Regions from separate parts of the Actinoplanes ianthinogenes genome, predicted to be linked through region 2. Evidence: riboswitches for the same ligand, from Rfam matches in the RefSeq annotation. Region 2 holds a riboswitch; each other region holds the start of a gene.
What was found. A riboswitch is a leader RNA that binds a small molecule or an ion and turns the genes downstream of it on or off. The one in region 2 is predicted to bind cyclic di-AMP.

Region 1 (6,950 bases), 3.5 Mb from region 2:
GCAGCAGGCGAAGATCGTCTCGGCGATCTCCGCGCTGGACGCCGACGTGGTCGCCCTCATGGAGATCGAGAACTCGGTCCGGTTCGAGGCGAACGACCCGCAGCTGGCGCTGAAGACCCTGGTCGGCGCGCTGAACGAGCGGGACGGCGCGGGCACCTGGGACTACGTGCGCACCCCGGCCGAGCTGCCCGGCCCGGCCGAGCAGGACCTGATCACCACGGCGATCATCTTCAAGCCGGCCAAGGTCACGCCGAAGGGCGCGTCCCGGTCGCTGAGCGACGAGACCGTGTGGTCGAACGCGCGGGAGCCGATCGCGCAGACCTTCACCGCCGGCAGCATCGACTTCACCGTGGTGGCCAACCACCTCAAGTCGAAGAGCGCCTCGGTGACCCCGACCGGCGACAATGTGGACACCGGCGACGGGCAGGGCCCGTACAACGGCGACCGCAAGCGCCAGGCGGCGTCGCTCGTCGAGTTCGTCAAGGGTGTGGAGAAGGACAGCGGCACCGACAAGGTGATCCTGCTGGGTGACTTCAACTCGTACACCCAGGAGGACCCGATGCAGGTCCTCTACCAGGCCGGATACACCGACGTGCACACCACCAAGGCGCCGGGCAAGTCCTCGTACGTCTTCGGTGGCGAGTCCGGCTCGCTGGACCACGCGCTCACCACGCCGTCGCTGACCGACCGGGTCACCGGCGTCGACATCTGGAACATCAACTCCGTCGAGTCGTACGCCTACCAGTACACCGGGTACGCGCCGTTCTACAGCCCCACCCCGTACCGGGCCAGCGACCACGACCCGGTGGTGATCGGCCTGGACACCAGCGCGCCCAAGCCGTTCGACCTCCAGCTGCTCAACATCAACGACTTCCACGGCCGGCTCGAGGCCCCGACCGCCGGCACCGGTGGCGCGGCCCAGCTCGTCGGACTGGTCGACAAGCTGCGCTCGGAGAACCCGAACACGGTGTGGAGCTCGGCCGGTGACAACATCGGCGCCTCCACCTTCATCTCGGCGATCGACGGCGACAACCCGACGATCGACGCGCTGAACGCCGGTGGCCTGGCCGTCTCCGCGGTCGGCAACCACGAGTTCGACAAGGGCATCGCCGACCTGACCGGCCGCGTGCAGAACCGGGCCAAGTTCCCGTTCCTGGGCGCCAACGTCTACCAGGACGGCAAGCGGGCGCTGCCGGCGTATTCGGTGCTGACCGTGAACGGCGTCAAGGTCGGCTACATCGGTGTGGTCACCGGTGAGACCAAGTCGCTGGTCAGCCCGGACGGCATCAAGGGCGTGGAGTTCCACGACCCGGTGGCCGAGGCGAACACGGTCGCGGCGCAGCTCTCCGACGGCGACGCGGCGAACGGCGAGGCGGACGTGATCGTGCTGCTCGCCCACGAGGGCGCGGCGACCGCGAACATCAACTCCGCCGAGGCGCTGCAGAACGACCCGGTCTTCGGGAACTTCACCAAGGTCAGCGCCGACATCGACGCGATCTTCAGCGGGCACACCCACCAGCCGTACGCGTTCGAGATCCCGGTCCCCGGCACCGACAAGACCCGTCCGGTGCTGCAGGCCGAGGACTACGGCGTCAAGCTGGGCCGCGCGGTGCTCACCTACGACCCGGCCACCAAGTCGGTGGTCAAGTCGACCGCCGAGCTGATCGACGTGAAGGGCTACGCCGAGAACAGCACCGTGGCCGGCATCGTGGCCACCGCCAAGGCGACCGCGACCGAGCTGGGCAAGCAGAAGCTCGGCTCGATCACGGCGGACATCAAGCGGGCGTACTCGGCGACCGGGTCCGAGGACCGCGGGTCCGAGTCGGTGATGGGCAACTTCATCGCCGACGTGCAGCTCGACCAGACCAAGGACGCCGGTCGCGGCGGGGCGCAGATCGCCTTCATGAACCCGGGGGGCCTGCGCAACGATCTCGCCTTCGGCACCGACGGCACGGTCACATACGCGCAGGCGTTCGCGGTGCAGCCGTTCGCCAACGACGTGGTCACCAAGACCCTGTCCGGCGCCGACATCAAGAACGTGCTGGAGGAGCAGTGGCAGCCGGCCACCGCGTCCCGGCCGGTGCTGCACCTGGGCTCGTCCAAGGGCTTCACCTACTCGTACGACGTCAACCAGCCGAAGGGCTCGCGGATCATCGCGTCCTCGATGAAGCTGAACGGGGTCACCATCGACCCGAACGCGTCGTACCGGGTCACGATGAACTCCTTCCTCGCCTCGGGTGGCGACAACTTCACCACCCTGGGCAAGAACCCGGCGACCAAGACGACCACCGGTGACAACGACCTCACCATGCTGGTCAACTACTTCGCCAAGTACAGCCCGATCACCGCGGACACCACGCCGCGCAGCACCCCGGGCGTCTTCGACACCACGGCTCCGGCCGGGACGTACGCGGTGAACGCGGCCGCGATCTGGCCGGGCCAGACGGTCACCCTCACCCAGTCGGCGCTGTCCGACGACGTGACCGCCGCCGGCAAGATCAAGCAGGTGGTGAACTGGGGCGACGGCAGCGCGGCGGAGACGCTCGAGGCCGGCGCGACCACGGCGACCCACAAGTACGCCGCGGCCGGCAGCTACCCGATCACCGTGACGCTGACCGACGAGGCCGGCAACGCCGCGACCGTCTCCGGCGGCACCGTGGCGGCGGCCGCCCAGACCGGCAAGTACACCCTGGACAAGTGCCTGGTGTGGTCCGGCGAGACGGTCACCGTGCGGCCCACCGGGGTCACCGGCGCCGACAGCTTCCAGGTCAACTGGGGTGACGGCACGGTCGGCGGCCTGACCCACGTCTACACCAAGGGCGGCAGCTTCACGGTCACCGCCACCCCGGTGAACGCGGCCGGCGCCGGCACGGCCGTCAAGGTCGGTCCGGTGCTCGTGGTCAAGGACGTCCTCGCCCCGATCGTCGGCCTGAGCCTGCCGCGTGACGCGGACAAGGCGGCCTCCTGGACGCAGCTCAACGGCACGGTCGTCGACCTCGGCGCGGGTGTCGGCACCGTCTCGGTGAAGCTGATCGAGGAGCGGTCCGGCAAGTGGTACTACTACGCGGCCGGCACCTGGACCGTCGCCTCCTCGGAGAAGGACGCGACGGCCAAGGCCGCGGCGGTGGACGCGCTGCTCGACCCGTTCTTCGGGTGGCACGCGACCGTCTCCGGCGTCGACAAGGGCACGCTGAAGGTCTCCTACTGGGCGACCGACAAGGCGGGTAACCAGTCGTACGTTGCGACGCACACCCAGCGGATCACCAAGTAACACCAGCGTTGTCCGGGCCCCCGTCGCGTCGCGGCGGGGGCCCTCCTAACGGAACGCCGCGTCGCACTGCTCGAGGAACGCCGCCAGAGCCGGACTGGTCCGGTCCTGCCAGATCAGCGCGAGCAGCGCCGGGATCTCGATCCCGTCGATCGGGACGCTGACCAGGTCGGGATGCGCGGCGGCCATCGACTCGCTGAGCACCGCGACCCCCAGACCGCGCCGCGCCAGGCCGGCCACCGTGTCCGGCGAGGTGGCGACGAGCGCGACCTCCGGTCGCAGCCCGGTCTTCCCGGCGAAGGCACGATCGAGCACGTCGCGGATCCCTGTCCCGACGGGCAGGCAGATCTTTTCGTACGCGGTGAGCGCGGTGATCGTGACGCTGCCCCGGGCAGCGAGCTCACTGTCCGGCGCGGCCAGAGCCACCAGCCGCTCGCTCACGATGATCCGCGACTTCAGACTCTCCGGCGGCTCGCCGGCCAGCCCCGCCAGGGCGACGTCGAGGCTGCCCGCGCGCACCCCGGCGACCAGGTGATCCGAGTTCGCCTCGGCCAGCTCCAGCTCGATGCCCGGATGCTCCCGGTGGAACGCGGCGAGCGCGTCGAACAGCGGCGCGACCTCGCACCCGGTCACCATCCCGATGGTCAGCCGGCCCCGGATCAGCCCCTTGACGTCGTCGATCGCGTCCCGCAGGTCGAGGGTCGAATCGAGCGCGGCCCGGGCGTGCTTGAGCGCCGCGGAGCCGGCCTCGGTGAGCCGCGCGACCCGGCTGCCGCGGTCGAACAGCTCCGCGCCCAGCTCCTGCTCCAGCGCCTTGATCTGGGCGCTCACGCCGGACTGGGTGATGTGCACGCGCGCCGCGGCCCGGGTGAAGCTGCCGGTCTCGGCGACCGCGACGAAGTATTCCAGCTGCCGCAGATCCATGAGTGGCGATTGTAGTTGGTATGAAAACCATTCGTTGGACTTGTGGAGCCGCGCGCGGCAGGGTGGAGTCATGAGCGACCGCGAGAAAGCAGACCGTGAGAAAGCAATGCATCCCGAGGACCTGACCCGTTTGTTCGTCGAGCGGGCGAATGCGAAAGACGCCGAAGGCCTGGCGCTGCTCTATGAGGAGGATGCCGTGATGGCCTATCCACCCGGCAGCGAGACGGTCGGCCGCGCCGCGATCCAGAAGCTCTGGGCCGACCTGCTGCCGAAAATGCCGGCGTTCGAGCCCGAGGCGCCGCTGCCCACGCTGATCAGCGGCGACCTGGCCCTCACCTCGACCCCGCCGAGAGACGGGGCCGGGGCGCGGGCACAGGTCGTCCGCCGCCAGCCCGACGGCTCGTGGCTCCGGGTGCTCGACCACCCGGAGCTGGGCCGATCCTGATCTCAGAAGGCCAGGCGCTGACCCACCCGCAGCCGGTTCGGGCTGCTCAGCCGGCTCGCGTTGGCGCGATACAACGCCTTCCACCCGCCCTTGACGTGGTAACGCGCGGCGATGCCGGAAAGGGTGTCGCCGCGCCTCACCACGTATGTGCGGGTGGCCTTGAGCGGTGTCGTGTACGACGCGAGGCGGTACGGGCTCACCGACGTGCTCTTGCGGGCCTTGGTGAGGCCACGCCGCCCGCAGGTGGGCCAGGCGCCGATGCCCTGGTTGCGGAGTACCCGTTCGGCGACCAGGATCTGCTCGCTCTTGGACGCGAGGTTGGCGGTGGAGCCGTACTGCGCGCCACCGTGCGCGCGCCAGGTGCTGCGGCTGAACTGCAAACCGCCGTAATAGCCGTTCCCGGTGTTGATGCGCCAGTTTCCACCGGATTCGCACTGGGCTACAGCGTCCCAGTTCACGTTCGGGGTGGCGCTGGCCGGGGAAGCCTCGACGGCCAGCAGACCGACGGCGCCGGCCAGGCCGGCCACGGCGAGGCCGAGAGTGCGCTTGAGCGCACGCGGATACTGGGCTCGCCGGGAGAGGACACGACGAACCCGCTTGTTCAGGTGAAGCATGAAGTTTTCCTCCACGCCTGCGAGGTGAGCTGTCGGGTTCGGGCCGAGGAGCCCGGCCGCGTCAGGTGCGGCTTCACCCCGAGGCGCACTCCGGAGAGCGCGCCGAGGAACTGTGGGTCCCCCGCTCCATGCCTGTGGGTTGTTGACCGTGACCAGCAGGCAGGACTCGGCGTTCCGGCCACGGTGTCCGCGATGGCGGACTGTCGACGGTAGCCACCGCCTCACGGAACTGACCAAGTCCGGAAGCGGGGCCGGTGACTTTGTTCTCACAAATTAGCCGCTTTGATCTTCCTTTGTGTGAATAACTCCCCGAGTTCTCAGGCCGCGTCGGGATTTGCCACCACGGTGGTCCGTCTTTTGAGGGAAATCGGGCGGCGACAGGATTGGCGGGGTCCGGAGTGGGTAAAGCTTCACTGCTTTTTAGAGTTTCGACCTGCTTTGTGGAGATTCGGCAAGCGGAGCCGGCGTTGTGGCTGCATGCCGCGATGTTTGTTACCGACGGGTTGCCTACGAGCCCGGCATAGGGTGCACAATCTCCGACCATGAGCGATCTCTCCCGAGACTTCGACGTCGTCGTCTACGGCGCGTCCGGCTTCGTCGGCGCCCTGGTGGCGAAACACCTCGCCGGATACGCGCCGGCCGGCACCCGCATCGCCCTGGCCGGCCGCTCCGCGGCGAAACTGGCCGACGTCAAGTCCCGGTTGAACGTCGACTGGCCGGTCCTGATCGCCGATGCCGCGGACACCGAGGCGCTGACCAGCCTGGCCGCTCGTGCCCGCGTGGTCATCACCACGGTGGGTCCCTATGCGAAATACGGACGCCCGCTTGCGCACGCCTGCGCCGCGGCCGGCACCGACTACGTGGATCTGACCGGTGAGGTGCTGTTCGCCCGGGACAGCATCGACGAGAACCACGAGCTCGCCCGGAGCACCGGTGCGCGGATCGTCCACTCCTGCGGCTTCGACTCCATCCCGTCCGACATCGGGGTGCACGTCCTGCACCAGCAGGTCGAACAGGACGCAGCGGGCGAACTCACCGAGACGACGCTGGTGGTGACCAGCATGCGCGGCGGGGTGAGCGGCGGGACGATCGACTCGATGCGGAACCAGGTGGACGTACTGAAAAAGGATCCGTCGCTGCGCAAGGTGGCGGGCAGCCCGTACTCGCTGAGCCCGGACCGGCACGCCGAGCCGAAACTCGGCCGGCAGAGCGACCTGGACACCTTCCCCGCCTCCGAAGTGGATCCGAAGCTGCGCGGGCGGCTCGCCCCGTTCGTGATGGCGTCCTACAACACCCGGGTGGTGCGGCGCAGCAACGCGCTGCGCGGCTGGGCCTACGGTCGCGGCTTCAAGTATCGCGAGGCGATGAGCGTCGGCGCGTCGCCGCTCTCCCCGGTCCTGGCGATCGGCACCAAGCTGGGCCTGGGCGCGCTGATCGCCGGCCTCGCGGTGCCGCCCACCCGCTTCCTGCTGGACCGGCTGCTGCCCAAGCCCGGCGACGGCCCGAGCGAGAAGACGCAGCAGACCGGCCACTTCACCATGGACATCTTCACCACGACGACCACCGGGGCCCGGTACACGTCCCGGGTCCGTGCCAAGGGCGACCCGGGTTACGCGGCGACCGCGGTGATGCTCGGGGAGTCGGCGCTGGCGCTGGCCCTGGACCGGGACGCGCTGCCGGCCTCGGAGGGTGGCGTCCT
Region 2 (6,950 bases):
CCCGGACGTCCTTGAGAAGTCTGTCGAGCTGGTCCCGCTCACGGACTCGCCCCCGCAGTTCGATCACGCGGCGACACTACTCGCGGCCCGCTCGCTGACCTCCTGCAGCAGATAGCCGTTGCCGTCCGGGTCACCGAACGACGCGAACGAGCCGTAGGACGACCGCCCCGGGTAGAGGCCCGCGGCCCGTTTCGTGGTGCCCGCATGGTGGAAGACGCCGTCCGCGTCGTGGAAGATCTCGCTGACCTCGACGCCCCGGGCCAGCAGCTCGGCGCGGGCCTCCTCGATGTCCCGGACGATCAGGTGGACGTTCTCCAGGGTGCCGGGACGGGCGGTGCCGATGCCGACCCCGAAGACGATCGAGCAGCTCGACCCGGGCGGGGTGAAGTGCACCACCCGGAAGTCGTCGCCGCACACGTAGTCGAGGTCCTCGCGCCAGCCGAGCCGGCGGTAGAACCGCTTCGCCCGGTCGACGTCGCTGACCGGCACGGCGATCAGCTCCAGTCGATAGTCCATGGTGGTCCTCAGATCCCGAGCGCGTTGAAGAGGTACAGCCACACCTCGCTGCGGGTGGGAAAGGCCGGAACGGCGTGCCGCAGCCGGCCGAGCGGGACCTCGCCCACCACGGCGACCGTCGCGGCCTGGAGGAAATCGGCGACGTTCGAGCCGGTCAGGGTGACGCCGACCAGCACGTTGCGGTCGGTGTCGACGAGGAACCGGCTGGTGCCGCGCGGCCCGCCGGTGAACGCGCCGCCGGCGTTGCCGTCGGTCGGCAGGTCGACCACCCGGACGGTCAGACCGGCCGCGGCGGCGGTCGCGGCGGTGTGCCCGACCGCGGCGACCTGCGGCTCGGTGAAGATCACTCGCGGTGATCCCGGGCCGTCGGCGAGATGCTCGGCGGCCATCGGCTTGCCCAGGATGTCGCCGGCCGCGATCGCCGCCTGATATTTCGCCATGTGCGTGAACAGCGCCTTCCCGTTCAGGTCGCCCACCACATAGAGCCAGCTCAAGCCGGGGATCCGCATGTTCTCGTCGACCCGCAGCGCGGTGACGCCGACGGTCTCCAGCCCGAGGTCCGCCGCCTGCGGCGTGCGCCCCGCGGCCACCAGGATCTCCGCCGCCCTCACGGCAGTCCCGTCACTCAGGGTCACTTCAACATCAACACCGGTTCGGCGTACGCCCTGAGCCCGCGCCCCGAACCTGATGTCCACCCCCTGCTCCACCAGCGACTGCGCCACCTGCTCCCCGGCGAACGGCTCCTCCCGCGGCAGCAGCCCCCGCTTCCCCGGGATCAGGGTCACCCGCGAGCCGAGCGACGTGAACGCCTGGCTCAGCTCGGTCCCGACCACGCCCCCGCCGATCACGATCAGCGACTCGGGGACGGTCGGCGTGGTGACCGCCTCGCGGTTGGTCCACGGCTCGGACTCGGCCAGCCCGTCGATGTCCGGCAGCGCCGCCCGGGTGCCGCCGGCCAGGATGACCGCCTGCCGCGCCTCGAGGGTCTCGTCGCCGACCTGGACGCGTTTCTCCCCGGCGAGCCGGCCCCACCCGCGGATCAGGGTGACCCCGCGCTCGGTGAGCCAGGGCACCTGCCCGGCGTCGTCCAGGTTGCCGATCAGCTCGTCGCGGCGGCGCAGCACCGCCGCGACGTCGAGGTCGCCGGTGACCGCGGCGGCCACCCCGGGCGTGCGCCGGGCCTCGGCGAGCAGCTCGCCCGGGCGCAGCAGCGCTTTGGACGGTATGCACGCGTAGTAGGAGCACTCGCCGCCGACCTTGTCGGCCTCGACGATCGCCACGTCCAGCCCGGCCTCGGCCAGTCGTCCGGCCGCCACCTCGCCGCCTGGTCCGGCGCCGACCACCACCACATCAAAGCTTCGCATGCGGTCCATGGTCGTCCGGCCGGTACGTCGTTCGCCCCAGGGGGTGGCCCTGGGCGGTACCCGGGGACTCCCGCGGCGCACCCGGCCGGATGTCGGTGAAGGTGTAGCACGCCTCGTCGTCGATGGCGTTCGGGACCGGGTCGACCGTCAGCGAGGCGGGCAGACCGGCGGCGTCGGCCTGGAACTCGATCACGGCGTCCGGTCCGGCCGTGTCGACCTCGGCGAGCAGCTCCGTGATGGCCGGGTAATGGGTGACGTCCTGGTTGCTGTCCGGGCCGAGGGGTTCCCCGGTGGCCGCCGCGCCGTCGACGGCGATCCGGTATCGGCCGATCAGCGCCCGCTCGCCGCAGGTCGAGGTGAGGACGTAGGTGTACCGCGACGGCAGGTTCGCGGCTGCCGCGTGGACGGCGTCGCGCGATGCTCCGGGCGTACCGGAAAGGGTGTTGCCGCACGCGGACAGCGTGAGGGCGGAGATCGCGGTGAGCAGCGCGGTTCGGCGCCGGCGGAGAGCGGCCATGCGCGGTTTGACGCAGCGTGACCAGCGGCGGTTCCGCCCTTTCTGCCGTTCGTGGGGGATGCCGGGAGGACGGGCGGATCACCGGTTTCGGAAATGCCTGGCTTTCCGGGGCACGAACAAGATCAAATCGGGCAAATACCGTGAAGAACGTCACTAAAGGCCGTCAAAAACTTGGATGAACGACCGGGGCTGTGGTTACCGTCGGTCGTCCCGCGATGGCGGGCACTGTGGACGGACCGCCGAATCCTGCCGCCGATCCACAGACTCGATGAAAGGGCAGGAGCGGGGGAACCACCGTTTTCCGGCGCTGGGACAGCGCCTTGGGGTGAAGCCGCCACGTGACGCGCGGCCGGGCCGATCTGCCCGAACCCGACAGCTCACCTCGCAGGCGTGGAGGATCATCCATGTCTCGGATCGGTAGACGAACGCGCCTTGCTGCCCTCAGCCTGGTGGCCGCCGGCGTGACCGGAGCGGGCGTGCTGCTCGCGCCGGCCACCCCGGCCCTGGCCTCCAGCGTCAACTGGGACGTGGTCGCCAAGTGCGAATCGGGCGGCCGCTGGCACATCAACACCGGTAACGGGTATTACGGCGGCTTGCAGTTCAGCCGCGGCACGTGGCTCTCGAACGGCGGGGGCAAATATGCCTCGACCGCGGACAAGGCCACCAAGGCCGAACAGATCAGGATCGCCGAGAAGCTGTACGCCAAGCGCGGGTTGAGCCCGTGGCCGGTGTGCGGCAAGAGGTCCGGCGTCCACAAGAAGTCGACCCCGTCGCACACCCCGAAGAAGAAGAAGGTGAAGAGCTCCGGGAAGACCTACGTGGTCAAGTCCGGTGACACCCTCGCCAAGATCGCCCGGAAGTACCACATCAAGGGCGGCTGGCGGACCCTGTACGCGCTCAACAAGAACAAGCTGAGCAGCCCGAGCCGGATCTACCCGGGTCAGCGCATCCGTCTCTGACAAGGTGATCCCCGGTCATGCGGCCGTCCGGACGGCCGCATGACCGGACCGAGGCACGTGTCCGGCATCCCCATCGGCTGACACCCGGTGATCCTTGTCCCTGCTGACAGCTCCCGCACATGTCCGGATGTGAGGATGTGCGGCGGAAAGCGGGCAAGGAACACGGGGGAACAGATGCGGTGGGTCATGGCGGCCGGCGTGATGCTGCTGGCCGGGGGATGCGGGACCGCGACGGCACAGGCCGGCCCCTCCCCCGCATCCGTCTCGCCCTCGGTGGTCCCGGCATCACCGCCGGCCTCCGCGGCACCGGGCTGGGTCGCCACCTGGGGCGTCGCCATGACCGACGGCGGCCAGCCCTTCACCCGGCAGACGGTGCGGCAGATCGTGCACACCAGCGTCGGCGGGGACGGCGCGCGGTTGCAGCTCGCCAACACGTTCGGCCGGACGCCGCTGGTCGTCGGCGGGGTGCACGTGGCGCGGCGGGCGACCGGGAGCGGGATCGACCCGGCCACCGACACCGCGGTCACCTTCGGCGGCAAGGCCACGGTGACCGTCCCGGCCGGTGCCACGGTGACCAGCGACGAGGTCGCCTTCGCCGTGCCGGCGGACACCGACCTGGCGGTCAGCCTCTATCTCCCGGCGGCGACCGGCGAGACGACCCGGCACCCGCTGGGCACGCAGAACAATTACATCGGTACGGGCGACCAGCTCACCGCCGCGACGATGCACAGCGTCGAGACGTCGAGCAACTACTTCTTCCTCAGCGGCCTGGACGTGCTGAACAGCGCGGCGGACGGGACGATCGTGGCGTTCGGGGCGTCGATCACCGACGGGCTCGACTCGGCGTTCGGGGCCAACCACCGGTGGCCGGACCTGCTCGCCGACCGGCTGCGCGCGGCCGGGCGCACGATCGGCGTGGTCAACACCGGGATCAGCGGCAACCGGCTGACCGCCGACGGCAAGGACGGGCGGGGCGAGAGCGCGGCACACCGCTTCGAGCGGGACGTGCTCCGGCGGACCGGGGTGAAGTGGGTGATCATCGCGGACGATCCGCTGAACGACCTGGGCAGCAGGCATCCGCCGGGCGTCGACCAGATCGTCGGCGCGTACCGGCAGCTGATCGCTCGCGGGCACGCGGCCGGGATCACGGTGATCTGCTCGACGCTCACGCCGTTCGCCGGGGCGGACTACTGGAGCAGTCGCGGGGAGCAGGGGCGCGCCGCGGTGAACGCCTTCGTCCGCGGGACCGGGAGCGGCTGCGACGCGGTGCTCGACCAGGACACCGCGACGCACGACCCGGCGGCGCCGACCCGGTTCCTGCCCGCTAACGACTCCGGCGACCACCTGCACCCTGGCGACAAGGGCATGCAGGTGATCGCCGGAGCTGTCGACCTCGACTGGTTCCGCTGACCTCAGCCAGCCGCCGCCAGGAGGAACGACGTGCGGGAATGCGCTTTCCGCGCCAACCTACGGCACCGATTCCGATCCGTCAACGCGCGTCGGCCGGCACCAGTTTGCGGCCGAACTCGACGTTGTCCAGGTCACCGTGGAACTGATCGGTGTCCACATCGGTCTGCGCCGCGTTGATCCGCTTGCCGCCGATCACCACGAAGCCGCTGGGCAGGATGTCGGCGAGCGGGCTCGTCTGCTGCGCGGGCGGCAGCAGCTGGCGGCCGGTGAGCGGATCGTGCACCCGGATCTGGAACAGCACCGGGGAGAGCCGGATGCAGGTGACCCGGTACCACCGGCCGACCGTCATGGTGAAGTCGTCCGGGCCGGCCGGGAGCAGGACGAAACGGGAACCGTCCGACCAGCGGCAGGACGGGCGGCCATAGTCGACCTGGAGCTTCCACTGACTGAGACCGGCGCCGGCCGCGCCGAACTGGAAGACATTCATCCCGGCGTCCGGCGACGGCGTCTCGGTGAGCCGGACGTCCGCGCCGTAGACGAACCGCCCCTCACCGTCGTCGCCCGGGACCAGCGTGACGGTGCTCGACGGGCGGATGATCGCCTGTGGACAGGGCACGGCGGTGGTGCAGCTGCCGCCCGGGAAGCGCAGGATGCGGTTGCCGTCCGGCTCGGTGACCGAGGTCACGAAACCGCCGGCGCCGCCGAGAATGGCGCCGTCCAGGTGGTTGCCGCTGCTGTCGGCTACATGGGACGGATCGGTGAGATCGCCGAAATACTGGAGCTCCAGGTGGCCGGGCGGGGGTGCGGCCAGGGCCGGGGTGGCGGTCAGGACGGCGGCGCACAGGGCGCCGAGTGTGGTGCGCAGAAGTGCCATGTCTCGGAGTGGACCGGATTCACAGGTCGGACGGGCAGCGAATCTGTGCGACTTCCGGTTGAATGACCCCTTTCCGGTTGCTCGTTGAACCGGATCCGTCACACACCGGTACTCCCAGGTGACCGGCCGGACATCTTCCGCCTGACTGACGAAGTAGGTGCACCATGACGTACCCGGACCCGACCGCCGGACCCAACCCGGCAAGCTATCCGCCGCCGCAGGCGGACCAGGACGGCTGGCCGGCCGTCACGCCCCGCCCCGCCGCGCCGGGCCAGCAGCAGCCGGGGGCCTCCGCTTATCCCGGATCTCCCGCCTACCCGGACGCTTCGGCCTATCCCGGCTCCTCCGCTCATCCGCAGCAGAGCGGGTCGGCCGCGGTGCCGCATCAGTACAGCCCGCAGCAGTACAGCGGCCCTCCGGCGAACCAGTACCCGCCGTACAGCACCTCGCCCGGCCAGTACTCCTCCACCTCCGCGGACCAGTACCCGCCGAGCCAGTATTCGTCGCAGCCGGGCGGCTCCGCGGGCCAGTACTCGCCCCAGTCCAGCGGCCAGTATTCGTCGCAGCCGGGCACCTCCGCGGGCCAGTACTCCTCGCAGTCCGGGACCTCCGCGGGTCAGTACCCGCAGTCCAGCGCTCCGGCGGGCCAGTACCCGCAGTCCAGCGCCCCGGCGGGCCAGTACCCCCAGTCCAGCGCCCCGGCGGGTCAGTACCCGGAGCAGTCCAGCGCTCCGCCGGCGGGCCAGTACGGGCAGCACTACGGCACTCCGCCGGCCAACCAGTACCAGCAGTTCGGTGCTCCCCAGGCCGACCAGCACCCGCAGCCGTCCAGCGCACCGCCGTTCGGCGCTCCCCCGTCCAGCGCACCGCCATTCGGCGCTCCCCCGGCCGGCCAATACGGTCAGCAGAGCGGCGCCTACCCGCCCGCGCCGGGCCAGTACGGGCAGCAGCCGGGCACCCCGGCGCCCTATCACCAGTGGACCGCCGAGGGCGACCTGTCCAACCCCGCGCAGCAGCAGATCAAGCGGGCCGAGGCCGCCGCCCAGGGTAAGCGCGACATCACCGTCGGCAGCATCTGGCTCGGCGCCGGCATCTTCATCACGCTGGCCACCATGGCGTCGGGTGCCGCGGTCTACATCGTGGCGTGGGGCCCGATGCTCTACGGCCTCTACCGCCTGATCAAGGGCATCATCGCGGTCCGCCGAGCCGACTGATTCTTTCGGTACGCCCGGAGCATCCGTCCCGCGCCACCCCACGCGAGGCCCGGCCCACCCGGGACCGCCACGCGCCTCCGCCGCCTCCGCCACGGG
Region 3 (6,950 bases), 3.7 Mb from region 2:
CGATCGTCCGGCACCGGGGTGGCCGGGTCGGACCACCGGTCGAACTTGTCCGCCCAGAACGCCAGCAGCCCGGTCGGCGAGTCGTTCAGCGCATAGGCCGGGGTCTGCGGGCCGGCGGCGAACAGCAGCTGGTGCGGGTGCCGATTTTTCGCCAGCTCCATGGTCTTGGCGAGCCGCGCCTGGTCGGCGGCGCTCAGACCCTCCGGCGAGCCGGGCGTGGGCAGGTAGTTGACGTGCACGCCGACCACGTTGTCCGGCGCGGCGGCGGCCAGGTGCCGGGAGACGCCGGAGCCCCAGTCGCCGCCCTGCGCGCCGTAGCGCCGGTAGCCCAGCCGGCTCATCAGCTCGGCCCAGGCCTCGGCGACCCGCTGCTGGCTCCAGCCGCGCCGGGTGGTGGGCCCGGACAGGCCGAAGCCGGGGATGGCCGGGACGACCACGTGGAAGTGCTCGGCGAGCCGGTCGACGACGTCCAGGAACTCGACCGTGGAGCCGGGCCAGCCGTGGGTGAGCACGATCGGCAGGGCGTCCGGGTCGGCGTTGCGCAGGTGCATGAAGTAGACCCGGTCACCGCCGATCTCGGTGACGAACTGCGGGTACGCGTTGAGCTCGGCCTCGTGCGCCCGCCAGTCGAAGGTGAGCCACCGATCGGTGAGGGCGCGGACCCGGGCCAGGGGGATGCCGTAGTCGTCGCCGGCGCCGGGCAGCTCGTCGGGCCAGCGGGTGCGGGTGAGCCGGTCGGTCAGGTCGTCGAGCTCGGACTGCGGGAGGTGGACGCGGAATTCGTTCATGCGGCTAACGTTAGACAAACTAACGTTAGTTCGTCCAATGTTATGCTGGACACATGGATCAACTGCCGAGCTGGCTGCTCACCCAGGCCGCCGCGCACGCACACCGGCTGGTCGGCGACGGGTTCGCCGAGGTGGGCGCGCGGGGTTATCACTACCGGCTGCTGGAGTCGCTGATCGCGGACGGGCCGGCCAGCCAGGCGGCGCTCGGGCGGCGCACCGGCATCCACCTCAGCGACCTGGTCGGCGCGCTCAACGAGCTGGAGGAGGACGGATATGTGGCCCGCTCCCCCGACCCCGGCGACCGGCGGCGCAACGTCATCACGGTGACCGAGACCGGTCAGGAGCGGTCGCGGGACCTCGCGGAGCGGGCGGCGGCGATCCAGGACGAGTTACTGGCGCCCCTGAGCGCGGGAGAGCGCGAGCAACTGGCGGCGCTGTTGCGAAAGGTGCTGACCGGCGCTTCCCGCCGTACGCAAAGGGTCTGAAAAGCGAACCGCTCCCGGCGCGGGCCGGGAGCGGTTCGGATACCTGGACCGGAGGGTCAGCCCGCGGGCCGGCGATAGCCGGCGATCGGCCCGCGATCGATCGTCGCCATCCGCACGTGGTCGCCCGTGTGCGGCGCGTGCACCACCATGCCGCCACCGATGTAGATGGCCACGTGGTGCACGTCGGAGTAGTAGAAGACCAGGTCACCCGGCTTCAACTCGCTCCGGCTCACCGACTTCCCGGAACCCCACTGATCCTTCGTGTAGTGCTCGAGATGCACGCCGACGGCCGCCCACGCCGCTTTCGTCAGACCCGAGCAGTCGTAGCTGTTCGGGCCCTCGGAACCGAAGACGTAGGGCTTGCCGATCAGGTCGCAGGCCCGCTGCGCGGCCCGGCCACCCATGTCGTTGGTGTAGTCGACCGGGCACGGGCCGGTCTTGTACGGACCGTCGTCGGTGTCGCCGTACGCCTTGAGCCGCAGCTTCTGGAGGGAGGTGATCTCCTTCTCGATCGCCGACTTCTTGGTCTTGAGGTCGGTGTCCCGAGTGGCGATCTCGGTCGCCAGGGCGTCCAGTTTCTCCTTGTCAGCGGCGTACTTGTCGCGCAGCGTCACGACGCTGCTGATCGACTCCCGGCGGTTGGCGGCCAGCTGCTCGAGAAGCGAGAGCTTCTCGGTCAGATCGTTCGGCGAACCGCCCAGGATCGCGCCCATGGCGCTCGGCGGACCCTGCATGTAGGCGTCGGACGCGAGCCCGCGCACCTCCGCCAGCGCCACGTCGACCTGTTTCTGCAGCGGGGCGAGCGTCTTGTTCAGCTGCTTCTGCTGCTTCTGCAGCTTGAGCAGCTTCCCGTGGGTGTCGTTGTAGTCCTCGATCACCGGCTCGAGTTCGTTCCACTGCTTGTCGATCTGGTCCTCGACGCTGGACGGCGAGGGCGTGGCGTGGGCAACGACGGGTCCGGTGAGAACGAGTCCGGCGGCGGCAACCGCGGCGAGCAGGCCGCCTAGTACGCGCTTCACGTAGGTGCGTTGTCCTTTCTTCCACTCGGCCGCCGACCGGGTTAGCTGACGGGTTCGGGCGGGAAGCACGCCCGGCCACCGTTGCGATGGCTTCACCCCACACACCTGGGTCCCCGGCTCGCCGTCTCCGGCGATTAGGCGGTGGCTCGTCAGATCGGCCGGATGGACGATGGGGGGCTGCCGAACCGGGGACCACCGTACTCGGATCATGCAGGCAAATGAAGCTTGCCCGCGCGGCGAAACCGCCCGCACACCTTCCAATACTCAGAGTGAGCGAAATGGCCACGCGTCCAGGGCCTGCCCAAGCCAGGGCACCACCAGGATCACGGTAGGTAACACCAGGAGACCGGCGGCGGCGACCCCGGCGAGCACCGAGAGCGTCCTCGAGGTGGGCGCCGGACCGGTCAGCCGGTCGAGCCTGCGGGAGCGGGATTCACCCGCCGGGTCGGCCGGGGCCTCCTCCGCGAGGGGTACGGCGTCGGACAACCGGGCCAGCGCGGCGCGCAGTGGGGCCGCACCGACCCGGCGCCGGGCGGCGTCGTCGGACACCATCTCGAGCAGCAGGTGCACCGCGTCGAGCGGCGCCCGGGAGCGCAGCGGTCGCGGCACCGCCTGATAGAACGCGGTGAACGACTCCATCACCAGCTCGTGCCGGTGCCGCAGGTGCGCCTGCTCGTGTGCCAGCACGGCGTCCACCTGCGACCGGTCCAGAATCCGCAGCACCGCGTCGCTGAGCACCACCCGCGGCTCCCGGCCGGGCACGCAGTACGCCAGCGGCAGCGCCCCGTCGAGCACCCGCACCTCGGCGCCGCCCAGCTCCCGGTGCCGTTCGGCGCGGTCGAGCAGATCGGCGAGCATCCGGTGCCGCTCGCGCCGGGCGCGTGCCCGCGCCGAGACCTTGATCAGCGAGATCAGCAGCCGGATCACGATGGTGGCCGCCACCGCGAGGGAGAAGATCAGCGCCGCGACGGTCCACGGGTGGTCGGCGCCGGCCGCCCGGGTCAGCTCCTCCGGGGCGGCCAGCACCACCCCGAGGGCGCAGAGCACCGCGGTCAGGGTGAGGGCCTGCCAGAGCAGGACGGCGGCGACCGGCGCGCGGTCGGGCCAGCGGGCGCCGGCCAGGATGCCCGGGACGACCAGCGAGAGCGTCAGCCCGAGGGCTCCGAGGATGAGTGCGGTCACGTCTCTTTCGGTGTGGCGTCCAGGGCGGCTTGGATCGCGCCGGGGGGCAGCTGACCGAGGAAGTATGCCAGCGCGGCGTCCTGATCGGGGGAGGCGCTCAGGGCGTCCATCATGAGCGCCGCCGTCATCTCCTCGCGAGTCTGCGCGGCGGCGTACTTATAAGCTTTGTCCGCTTTTATTTGGACAACGAGCTCTTTTTTCGCGAGACGGTCCAGGACCGTCATGACGGTCGTATATGCCAAGTCGCGGTTTTGGCTGATTCTTTCGTGCACCTGCCGGACGGTCAGCGCCTCCGGAGCATCCCAGAGCTGCGTCATGACCTCGCGTTCGAGATCGCCTAGTGCCATGTGACCCATCCTACTAGAGCCGGTAGTACTACGTCTCGTAGTATCTACTACGAAGAGTCGTAGAGGGGGCTTCCCGATGGACGTGCTCGACCTGACCCGGCTGCAATTCGCCGTCGTGACGATCTATCACTACCTGTTCGTGCCGCTGTCGATCAGCCTGTCGGCGACTGCGGCGGGACTGCATCTGACCTGGTTGCGGACGGAGAATCGCAAGTATCAGGAGCTGACGAAATTCGTCGGCAAGCTGCTGATCGTCACGTTCGCGGTCGGCGTCGTCACCGGGCTCGTCCAGGAGTTCCAGTTCGGGCTCGGCTGGAGCGCGTTCGCCAAGTTCTACGGCGACGTGTTCGGGCCGACCCTCGCGATCGAGGGGATGCTCGCGTTCTTCCTGGAGGCGACCTTCCTGGCGCTCTGGTATTTCGGGTGGGAGCGGCTCCCCCGCAAGCTGCACGCCGCGACGATCGTGGTGGTCGCGGCCGGGACCCTGCTCTCCGCCTACATCATCCTGGCGGCCAACTCGTTCATGCAGAACCCGGTCGGCTACGAGCTGGACGCCACCACCGGGCGCGCCCACCTGACGAGCTTCTCCGCGCTGATGACCAACGAGGTGGTGCTCGCGGCGTTCCCGCACACCATGGCCGGGGCGGCCATGGCGGGCGGAGGCCTGCTGCTCGCCATCGGCGTGTGGCGGCTTGCGGCCGACACCGGTTTCCGTACGCTGGCCCGGCTCGGCGCCTGGCTGACGCTGATCGGCGGCGCGCTCACCGCGCTGACCGGCGACCACCTCGGCAAGGTGATGACGGCGGTGCAGCCGATGAAGATGGCGGCCGCGGAGGCGCTGTACTCGACGACCACCGGGGCGCCGTTCTCGGTCTTCGCGCTCGGGAAGCTCGGACACGAGAAGCCGTTCCTGACCATCGAGGTGCCGCGGCTGCTGTCCTTTCTGGGCACCGGATCCTTCGACGGGACCGTGCAGGGGATCGACGATCTCCAGGCGCAGTACGTGGCGCAGTACGGCCCGGGGAGCTACGTGCCGATGATTCCGGTGGCGTTCTGGACGTTCCGGCTGATGATGGGCGCCGGCATCGCCGGGATGGTCCTGGCGGCGTATTACCTCTGGGCCTCCGCCGGGAAGAAGTCGCGGCTGCCGCTCCTCCCCGCCTTCCTGCAGAGGGGCGCGGGAGTGCCGGGCTGGGCCAAGCGGATCCTGCTGCTCTCGCCGCTGCTGCCGGCCGCGGCCAACACGTTCGGCTGGATCTTCACCGAGACGGCTCGGCAGCCGTGGCTCGCCTTCGGGATCTCCAAGGTGGCTGACGGGATCTCCCCGGGGCTGACCAGCGCCGAAGTCATCGCTTCGCTGGCCGGGTTCACGCTGGTCTACGGGTTGCTGGCGATCGCCTGGTACAAGCTCGTTGTCCATCTCTCGAAAAAGCCGCTTACATCCGAAATTTTGGATAAGTCGCCCGCGGCTGAACCCGCCCCGGCCTACTAGGAGACCGTCGCATGATCACCTTCTGGTTCGCGATCCTCGTCCTCGCCTGGGTGCTCTACTTCGTCCTCGAGGGCTTCGACTTCGGCGTCGGGTTGCTCGCCCCGTTCCTCGGCCGTGACGAGCACGAACGCGGCGCGGCGATCCGCACCATCGGCCCGTTCTGGGACGGCAACGAGGTCTGGCTGGTCGCCGCGATCGGCGTCACCTTCGCCGCCTTCCCGGACTGGTACGCGGTCCTGCTCTCCGCCCTCTACCTGCCGATGGTCGGCATCCTGCTGCTGCTCGCGATCCGCGGCGTGGCCCTGGAGTTCCGCGGCAAGCACGATTCACCCGCCTGGCGCCGCCGCTGCGACTGGCTGCTCGCCGGCTCGTCGGCCGGCGTGGTGCTGCTCTGGGGCGCACAACTCGGCGTCTTCGTCCACGGACTCGCGCTCGGCGCCGACGGCACGGTGATCGGGAACGGTCTCGGCCGCAGCCTCGCCCCGCTGCTCACCCCGGCTGCCGGGCTCGGCGCGCTGGCCGGGCTGCTCGGCACGGTGCTGCTCGGCGCGACGTTCCTGGCCCTGCGGACCACCGGCCCGGTCCGCCGCCGCGCCGTCGCCCTGGCCCGGCACGCCGGAAACGCCGGCACGGTCGGCCTGCTGCTCGCCGGTGTCGCCACCGGATCGCGGCTGACGCTGGTCGCGGCGGTGCTCTGCTTCATCGCCGGGATGCTGGCCCGGCAGGGCCGGGAGGGCGGGGCGTTCGCGGCGACCGCGCTCGGGGTGGCCGGGGCGGTGCTCGCGGTCTTCACCGCGCACGGGTCGGTGGTGCTGCGCAGCACCCTCGACCCGCTCTGGTCCCTGACCCGCTCGGAGGCCGCGGCCAGCCCGTCGTCGCTGAAACTGATCACCGTGGCAGGCGTGCTCATCCTGCCCGGGGTGCTCGCCTATCAGGCCTGGTCGTATTGGGTGTTCCGCCGCCGGATCGCCAGCGAACGGATCCCGTCGTGAGTCTCCGCGGCGCACGGCCCGCTGCTCGCCGTCTGCTTTCGATCAAACCCCTTTCCGGTACGCCCACAGCACCCGGCCCCGACACACCCGCCCCGGGCCTCCCCGCCTCACCCCGTCCCGACACACCCGCCGCACCAGGCCCATCCACGGCACCCGACTCGCCGTCGGGAGCTGGCTTGCCGGCAGCACCCGACTCCCCCGCAGCAGCCGGCTCGCCCGCCGACGCCCCGGCTCCGGACGAGCATCGCTCCGGGCCGGCTGGGCCGGGGCGGCGGGTGGCTCGTGGGCCGGTCGATCCGCGGCTGCTGCGGCACGCGCGGTCCGGGCGCGCCGGAGTCGCCCTGCTCGCCCTGATCGGAACCGGACAAGCTGCCGCAACCCTCGCCATCGCGGTCGCGCTCTGCTGGCTGGTCGCTCCGTCCCTGTCCCGCTCGATCCTGCTCGGCGGATCCCGGCCGGCCGCGATCACCCTGCTCGCCGGGGCGTTCGCGGCCCGCGGCCTGCTCTCCTGGGCCGAACAGGTGGTAGCCCGCCGCACCGCCGCCCGCGTCACCGACGAGCTACGCCGCTCCCTGCTCGCCGCCATCATCCGGCGCGGCCCGGCCTGGGTGGCCTCCTACGGTGCCGGCCGTCTCACCACCATCC
Region 4 (6,950 bases), 3.3 Mb from region 2:
ACACGCCCGGGACGGTCCTGCACGGGCGGATCCGGTACCTGGAGCACCACGGCCACGAGTCGCTGGCCTACCTGGACATCGGCGCCACCGCGATCGTGGTCGACGAGGTCGGCGGCACGGCGCGCGAGCAGTCCTCGGGCGGCACCCTGCGGCGGCTCGGCGGCGCGCTCCAGCGGCTCACCAAGTCGAACTCGGTCACCGCGCAGGAGGAGCAGCAGCGCGGCCCGGTCAGCGTGCTCGACCCGGGACGGCACCACCGCAAGGCGGCCGAGCTGTCGGTACGCCTGGCGCCCTACCCCGCGGTCACCCCAGGGCATCCGCTCACCGTGGCGGTGCAGATGGACGCGGTGCACTTCTTCGACGAGCGGGGGGACCGGATCGATGTGGGGTGGCGCTGAGCACGCCACTTCCGGGCGGGATCGTGGATGCCTCCTGCCACCGGACGGACACAGCGCGTAGGCTGCACGACGGTGGAGGACAGGATCGGGCAGACCGTGCGCTCGGCTCCCGGCGGGGAGCCGAGGATCGACGCCGTCCCCGCACCGGCGTCCTCCCCGGTCCTGCTGGACCGCGCTTTCGGGCACGCTGACATCACCCTGCTGCGCCACGAGATCTCCCGGCTGCTGCCCGCGGCCGGGATCACCGGTGACCGCCTCTCCGGCTACGTGCTCGCCATCAACGAGGTGATCACGAACGTGGTGCTGCACGCCGGCGGCAGCGGCCGGATCGTGCTGCGGCTGGAGTCCGGGTCGGTGTGGTGCGTGGTCACCGACTCCGGTCCGGGCATCCCGGACGGCTATCGGGACGGCCATCTCCTCCCCGGTACGGAGGAGATCGGTGGCCGTGGTCTGTGGCTGGCACACCAGCTGTGCGACGAGGTGACCACCGCGACCGGACCGATCGGTACCTCTATCGGATTGCGTATGGATCTTGCGACGTTGAGCTGAAAGCTGAAACAGCAGCTTGAACGGCTTATGAAACACACAGGAAATGTGAAGGCGCCCTTCGCCTCTCGTCCTGAGGCGGGTGCGACTACATTGGGCGCGTGCTCGGACTTCCTTCCCAGGTAACCGCTTGCCTTTTCGATCTTGACGGGGTGCTCACGCAGACCGCCCTTGTGCACAGTGCCGCGTGGAAACAAACGTTCGACACGTTCCTGGAATCGTGGGCTCAGCGGCATGATCAACAGTTTGTGCCGTTCGATTCCGGCGCCGACTATCACCGATATGTCGACGGTCGGCAGCGTGCCGACGGCGTCCGCACCTTCCTCGCCTCGCGGGGCATCACCCTGCCCGAGGGCTCGCCGGACGACGGTCCCGACCAGGAGACCGTCAACGGCATCGGCAACCGTAAGAACGTGCTCGTGCTCCAGAAGATCAAGGAGGGCGCGGTCCAGGTCTACCCCGGCTCGGTGGAGTACCTGAAGGCCGCCAAGGCCGCCGGCCTGCGCCGCGCGGTCGTGTCCGCGAGTGCCAACTGCAAGGACGTGCTCGAGGCGGCCGGCATCGCCGACCTCCTGGAGGCCCGCGTGGACGGGGTCGTCGCCCGGGAGCTGAGCCTGCCCGGCAAACCGGCGCCGGACACGTTCCTGTACGGCGCCAAACTCCTCGGCCTCTCCCCGGAGAACTGCGCGGTCTTCGAGGACGCCCAGGCCGGCGTGGCCGCGGGCCGGGCCGGCGGCTTCGGCCTGGTGATCGGCGTGGATCGGGTCGGCCAGGCCGACGCGCTGCGCGAGAACGGTGCCGACGTCGTGGTCACCGACCTTTCCGAACTTCTCTAATTCACTCCAAGAAGAGGCACGACCGTGATCCGTGAACGGGCCTACCCCGTCGACCCCTGGCACATCCGGGAGACCCGGCTCGACCTGGACCTGCTGGCCCAGTCCGAGTCCGTTTTCGCACTCTCGAACGGCCACATCGGGATACGCGGAAACCTGGACGAGGGCGAGCCGCACGGCCTGCCCGGCACGTACCTGAACTCGTTCTACGAGCTGCGGCCGCTGCCGCACGCCGAGGGCGGTTACGGTTTCCCGGAGTCCGGCCAGACCATGGTCAACGTGACCAACGCCAAGCTGATGCGGCTGCTGGTCGACGACGAGCCGTTCGACGTGCGGTACGGCGAGCTCCGCTCCCACGAGCGCTGCCTCGACCTGCGCGCCGGCACCCTGGAGCGGACCGTGGAGTGGGTCTCCCCGTCCGGCAAGGGTGTCCGGGTCCGGACCGTACGCCTGGTCTCCTTCACCCAGCGCGCGGTGGTCGCCTTCCTCTACGAGGTGGAGCCGCTCGACGAGTCGACCCGGCTGATCCTCCAGTCCGAGCTGGTGGCGAACGAGCAGTTGCCGCCGATGAGCAAGGACCCCCGGGTGGCCGCCGTGCTGGACCACCCGCTGCAGGCCGAGGAGATGCTGGAGCAGCGCTCCGGCGGCCTGCTGGTGCACCGGACCAAGGCCAGTGACCTGCGGATGGCCGCGGCCATGGAGCACCTGGTGGAGACGCCGGGCCGGCACGCGATCACCACCGAGGGGCACGCCGACTGGCTGCGCACCACGGTGGCCTGCCGGCTGGAGCCGGGGCAGAAGCTGCGGGTGGTCAAGCTGGCCGCGTACGGCTGGTCCTCGATGCGCTCGCTGCCCGCCCTGCGCGACCAGGTCGGCGCCGCGCTGGCCAGCGCCCGGCTGGACGGCTGGGAGGGTCTGGTCCAGCAGCAGCAGGACTACCTGGACGCCTTCTGGGACCACTCCGACGTCCGCGTCGAGGGCGACCCGGAGGTGCAGCAGGCGGTCCGCTTCGGCCTCTTCCACACTCTCCAGGCCGGTGCCCGGGCGGAGCAGCGCCCGATCGGCTCCAAGGGCCTGACCGGCCCCGGCTACGACGGGCACACCTTCTGGGACTCCGAGACGTTCGTGCTGCCGGCGCTCACCTACACCCAGCCCTCGGCCGCGGCCGACGTGCTGCGCTGGCGGCACTCGACGCTGGACCTGGCCCGGGAGCGGGCGCAGACGCTGGGCCTGCAGGGCGCCGCCTTCCCGTGGCGGACCATCCGCGGGCAGGAGTGCTCCGGGTACTGGCCGGCCGGCACCGCGGGCTTCCACATCGCCGCGGACATCGCCGACGCGGTCCGCCGTTACGTGCAGGCCACCGGGGACTACGACTTCGAGCGTGAGGTCGGCCTGGAGCTGCTGGTGGAGACCGCCCGGCTGTGGCGCTCGCTGGGCCACCACGACCGGCACGGCCGGTTCCACATCGACGGCGTCACCGGGCCGGACGAGTACACCGCGGTGGTGAACGACAACATCTACACCAACCTGATGGCGCAGCAGAACCTGATGACCGCGGTGGAGGCGTGCAAGCGGCACCCGGACCTGGCGCGGCGCTTCGGGGTGGACGACGAGGAGGCGGCCTCCTGGCGGGACGCGGCGGCGGCCGTGCACATCCCGTACGACAAGGAGCTCGGGGTGCACCAGCAGTGCGAGGGCTTCACCCGGTTGCAGGAGTGGGACTTCGAGAACACTCCGCCGGAGGGCTACCCGCTGCTGCTCAACTACCCGTACTTCGACCTGTATCGCAAGCAGGTGGTCAAGCAGGCCGACCTGGTGATGGCGATGTACATCCGCGGTGACGCGTTCACCCCGGAGGAGAAGACCCGCAACTTCGCGTACTACGACGCGCGTACGGTCCGGGACTCCTCGCTGTCGGCCTGCATCCAGGCGGTGATGGCGGCCGAGACCGGTCACCTGGAGCTGGCCCACGACTACCTGGGCGAGGCCGCCCTGATGGACCTGCACGACCTGCACCAGAACGCGCGCGACGGCGTGCACGTGGCGTCGCTGGCCGGCTCGTGGATCGCGCTGGTCGCCGGCCTCGGCGGGATGCGTGACTTCAACGGCCAGCTGTCGTTCGCGCCGCGGCTGCCCAGCCGGATCAACAACCTGGACTTCTCGCTGCTCTGGCGGGGTCTGCGGCTGCGGGTCAACGTCACCGCCGACGAGGTGACCTACTCGCTGCGCAACGGCGGCGGGTCGGCCCGGCTCACGCTGCTGCACCACGGCAAGGAGATCGAGGTCACCCAGGTGCGCCCGGTGACCATGGCGATCCCGTCGGCCGGGCCGGTCGGCCCGTCGCCGTCGCAGCCGGCCGGGCGGGCTCCGGTGCGGCGCGCGACCCCGCACTGACGTCCTGACGCGAAAGCCCCCGTTTCCCGAGGAGGGAAGCGGGGGCTTTTCGGTACGAGAGCCCGATTACAGCAGCGACACGTGCACGTGGTCGGTGTGGTCACTCGGACCGTGATACGCGTGCCAGTTGTTGGTCGCGGGGAACCAGATCTGCTTGTACCAGATCACGTAATAGATCCCGAGCCGGTCGGCGTTGCGCACCAGGAACGCGGTGAGGTCGTTGCCGTACCGCATCATCTTGGCGTTGCCGGTCGCCGAGGAGAACCCGCTCTTCTGCAGGGACCAGTCGCAGGCCCGGCCTTTCGGGTGCTCGAACGGGCCACCGTTGCGGTGGCAGCCGACGAACATGTTGAAGCCGGCCTTCTTCACCTCGTTGTAGAGGTGCAGCGTGCGCTTGGTGATGCAGCCGTCGGTCGTCGGGTCCTTCTGGTTGCAGGACTCCGGCGAGAAGCCGCCGTCGGAGTTGCGCGGCGCCGGAGCGGCCGTCTTCGAGGTCGCGTCGACGAAGCCGGCGGTGATGGTCTTGTTGATGCCGGTGCCGCCGCCGAGCAGCTCGAGCTGGTCCTCGGCCGAGTCGTGCAGTTTCTGCTGGACGCCGAGCTGCTGCTCCTCGTTCTTGACCTCGGCGTCGAGCCGGGTCTTGTCCGCGGTGATGTCCTGGAGCAGGGTGTTCAGCTCGTGCAGTTTCTCGTCGTGCAGCTTGTTGATCTCCTCCAGCGAGACCGCCTTGTCCAGGAAGTCCGTGGAGTCGTTCGCCCGGAGCAGGAAGCTCAGCGAGCTGAGGTTGCCGACCTGGTACTGCTGCTTGGCGATCGCGTTGACCTCGGGAACCAGCTGATCACGCCGGGCCTCCGCGGTCTTGATCTGAGCGGCCAGCTCCTTCTGGGTCTTCTTCGACTTCGCCACCGCGGCTTTCGCGTTGACGTACCGGCGGTTCGTCGCCTCGATCTGGTCGGAGAGGTCGCCGTCGCCGTCGCCTTCATCGGCGGTCGTCGGGTTGCCGCCTGGTGCGGCATGAGCCGGGGTGACCGGTGCCACGAATATGGCGGCAGCCACCAACGGCGCCAGGGCAAGCGTCAGCCACCGGCGGGGACGTGCGGTCATCAACAATCCTTCCTTGTCACCGCCGACCGGGTTAGCTGACGGGTTCGGGACGGAAGCTATCCCTACCGCATATAGCGGATTCACCCCAACTACCTGGTTCCCCGGCTCACCTTTCGGTGATTGGGCGGCGGCCTGCCGGCAACTCGGGGGCGGTGCCGTCCTGGCAGGACCGGCGGCCAGTTTACCTGAGATATCTCGGTACATCAGCGTCCGGAAAACGGCCAAAATTGTTACCGCACAACGACTTTCCGTAATCGCATCACGACTCGTGACCGGGCCGTCGCAATGGGTACGAGAACTGTCGATTCGTCGATCCGCTGGGGTATGGTCGTCGCGGTTCCCGCGCGGGGACCGCCGCCTAATCGCATAACGAGCGAGCCGGGGATCCACCTTTCTTCCGGGGCGAATCCGCATCACGCGGTAGGGACTTCCTTCATCCCGAGCCCGTCAGCTAACCCGGCCGGCGGCCGACGGAAGGAAACAGCCAGTGCAGCATGTGACTGCGCGGCGACGATGGGCGGCCTTTCTAGCGCTCCTGGTCGCCGCATGCGGGATCGCCGGTGTCGCCGGCCCGGCGGCTGCCGCGCCGCGTCCGCTGACCGCGCCGGGCGAGTCCGGCGACGACGGCGAGGGCGGCGCGAAAGCCCTGCTCGACAAGCTCAACGAGGCCTCGAAAGGCTACGTCGACGCCAAGGCCAAGCTCGCGAAATCCAAGCAGCAGCAGACCAGCCTCGCCGCCGAGCTGAAGAAGCTGGACGCGGCCCTCGGCCCCCAGCAGGCCGCGCTCAACAAGTACGCCCAGCAGGCTTACACGATGGGCCGGCTCGGCCCGCTCAGCGCGATGCTCGGCGCCGACTCGTCGGCCGGCTTCCTGGACCGGGCCCAGCTGCTGACCACCGTGGCGGCCCGGCAGAACCAGGCGATCGCCGACCTGAAGAACACCCGCACCGACCGCCAGACGGCCAAGACCGGCATCGACGCGGCCATCGTCGACCAGCAGAAGCAGGTCAACGTGATGGCCAAGCGCAAGGCGCAGGCCGAGCAGGCGCTCAAGGACGCGAACCAGGGCGGGGACTCCGGTGACGCGGGTTCCAGCGGCGGCAGCGCGGACGCCGACAAGCCCTCCGGCGACCTGGACGGCAAGTGCGTGCCGGACCCGACGACGGACGGCTGCATCAGCCCACGCCTGCTGTTCGCGATGAAGCAGGCGCAGAAGGCCGGTTTCACCCGGTACGTCGCCTGCTACCGGCCGCAGAACAGCGGGGAGCATCCGAAGGGACGGGCCTGCGACTTCGCCGCCGACAAGAACGGGTTCGGCGGGGTGGCGACCGGGGCCAGCAAGACCTACGGGACCAACCTGGCGAACTACTTCATCCACAACTCGGACACGCTGGGCGTGCTCTACGTGATCTGGTTCAAGCGGATCTGGCTGCCGAGCAGTGGATGGAAGTCGTACAGCGGGGCGGGCGGCACGCCGTCGACCGACCACACGAACCACGTGCACCTGTCGGTGACGTAAATCTCAAACCCGCTTTTCGGTACGGCCGGCGCGCGCAGGCCGTACCGAAAAAGGGAATTTCAGGCGGGGAGCAGGCGGTGCCCGGCCATCTCGAGCTCGCCCTCGTGCAGGACGGTGACCGGGGTCTTGAGCCCGGACACGGCGTCGTGCAGCACC

Region 1: linked by a shared signal. The riboswitch ahead of Aiant_RS23910 (LysM peptidoglycan-binding domain-containing protein) and the one ahead of Aiant_RS46445 (LysM peptidoglycan-binding domain-containing protein) in region 2 are both predicted to bind cyclic di-AMP.
Region 3: linked by a shared signal. The riboswitch ahead of Aiant_RS35890 (C40 family peptidase) and the one ahead of Aiant_RS46445 (LysM peptidoglycan-binding domain-containing protein) in region 2 are both predicted to bind cyclic di-AMP.
Region 4: linked by a shared signal. The riboswitch ahead of Aiant_RS22990 (coiled-coil domain-containing protein) and the one ahead of Aiant_RS46445 (LysM peptidoglycan-binding domain-containing protein) in region 2 are both predicted to bind cyclic di-AMP.

Annotation. Positions count from the first base shown of each region.
Region 1 is NZ_AP023356.1:5,291,389-5,298,338, forward strand. It holds gene Aiant_RS23895 (ExeM/NucH family extracellular endonuclease) at 1-3,271, shown strand, start outside; gene Aiant_RS23900 (LysR family transcriptional regulator) at 3,317-4,192, opposite strand; gene Aiant_RS23905 (YybH family protein) at 4,299-4,637, shown strand; gene Aiant_RS23910 (LysM peptidoglycan-binding domain-containing protein) at 4,640-5,251, opposite strand; cyclic di-AMP (ydaO/yuaA leader) riboswitch at 5,251-5,425, opposite strand; gene Aiant_RS23915 (saccharopine dehydrogenase family protein) at 5,794-6,950, shown strand, end outside.
Region 2 is NZ_AP023356.1:1,793,594-1,800,543, forward strand. It holds gene Aiant_RS08245 (helix-turn-helix transcriptional regulator) at 1-67, opposite strand, end outside; gene Aiant_RS08250 (VOC family protein) at 64-516, opposite strand; gene Aiant_RS08255 (dihydrolipoyl dehydrogenase family protein) at 525-1,880, opposite strand; gene Aiant_RS08260 (hypothetical protein) at 1,867-2,397, opposite strand; cyclic di-AMP (ydaO/yuaA leader) riboswitch at 2,625-2,803, shown strand; gene Aiant_RS46445 (LysM peptidoglycan-binding domain-containing protein) at 2,802-3,356, shown strand; gene Aiant_RS08270 (GDSL-type esterase/lipase family protein) at 3,531-4,766, shown strand; gene Aiant_RS08275 (hypothetical protein) at 4,846-5,640, opposite strand; gene Aiant_RS08280 (hypothetical protein) at 5,805-6,854, shown strand.
Region 3 is NZ_AP023356.1:7,965,662-7,972,611, reverse strand. It holds gene Aiant_RS35900 (epoxide hydrolase family protein) at 1-788, opposite strand, end outside; gene Aiant_RS35895 (MarR family winged helix-turn-helix transcriptional regulator) at 842-1,273, shown strand; gene Aiant_RS35890 (C40 family peptidase) at 1,330-2,292, opposite strand; cyclic di-AMP (ydaO/yuaA leader) riboswitch at 2,308-2,443, opposite strand; gene Aiant_RS35885 (M56 family metallopeptidase) at 2,557-3,474, opposite strand; gene Aiant_RS35880 (BlaI/MecI/CopY family transcriptional regulator) at 3,471-3,821, opposite strand; gene Aiant_RS35875 (cytochrome ubiquinol oxidase subunit I) at 3,898-5,313, shown strand; gene cydB (cytochrome d ubiquinol oxidase subunit II) at 5,325-6,305, shown strand; gene Aiant_RS35865 (ATP-binding cassette domain-containing protein) at 6,581-6,950, shown strand, end outside.
Region 4 is NZ_AP023356.1:5,094,109-5,101,058, forward strand. It holds gene Aiant_RS22970 (ABC transporter ATP-binding protein) at 1-398, shown strand, start outside; gene Aiant_RS22975 (ATP-binding protein) at 471-947, shown strand; gene Aiant_RS22980 (beta-phosphoglucomutase family hydrolase) at 1,046-1,780, shown strand; gene Aiant_RS22985 (glycoside hydrolase family 65 protein) at 1,805-4,171, shown strand; gene Aiant_RS22990 (coiled-coil domain-containing protein) at 4,238-5,275, opposite strand; cyclic di-AMP (ydaO/yuaA leader) riboswitch at 5,281-5,412, opposite strand; cyclic di-AMP (ydaO/yuaA leader) riboswitch at 5,621-5,757, shown strand; gene Aiant_RS22995 (coiled-coil domain-containing protein) at 5,763-6,794, shown strand; gene Aiant_RS23000 (hypothetical protein) at 6,854-6,950, opposite strand, start outside.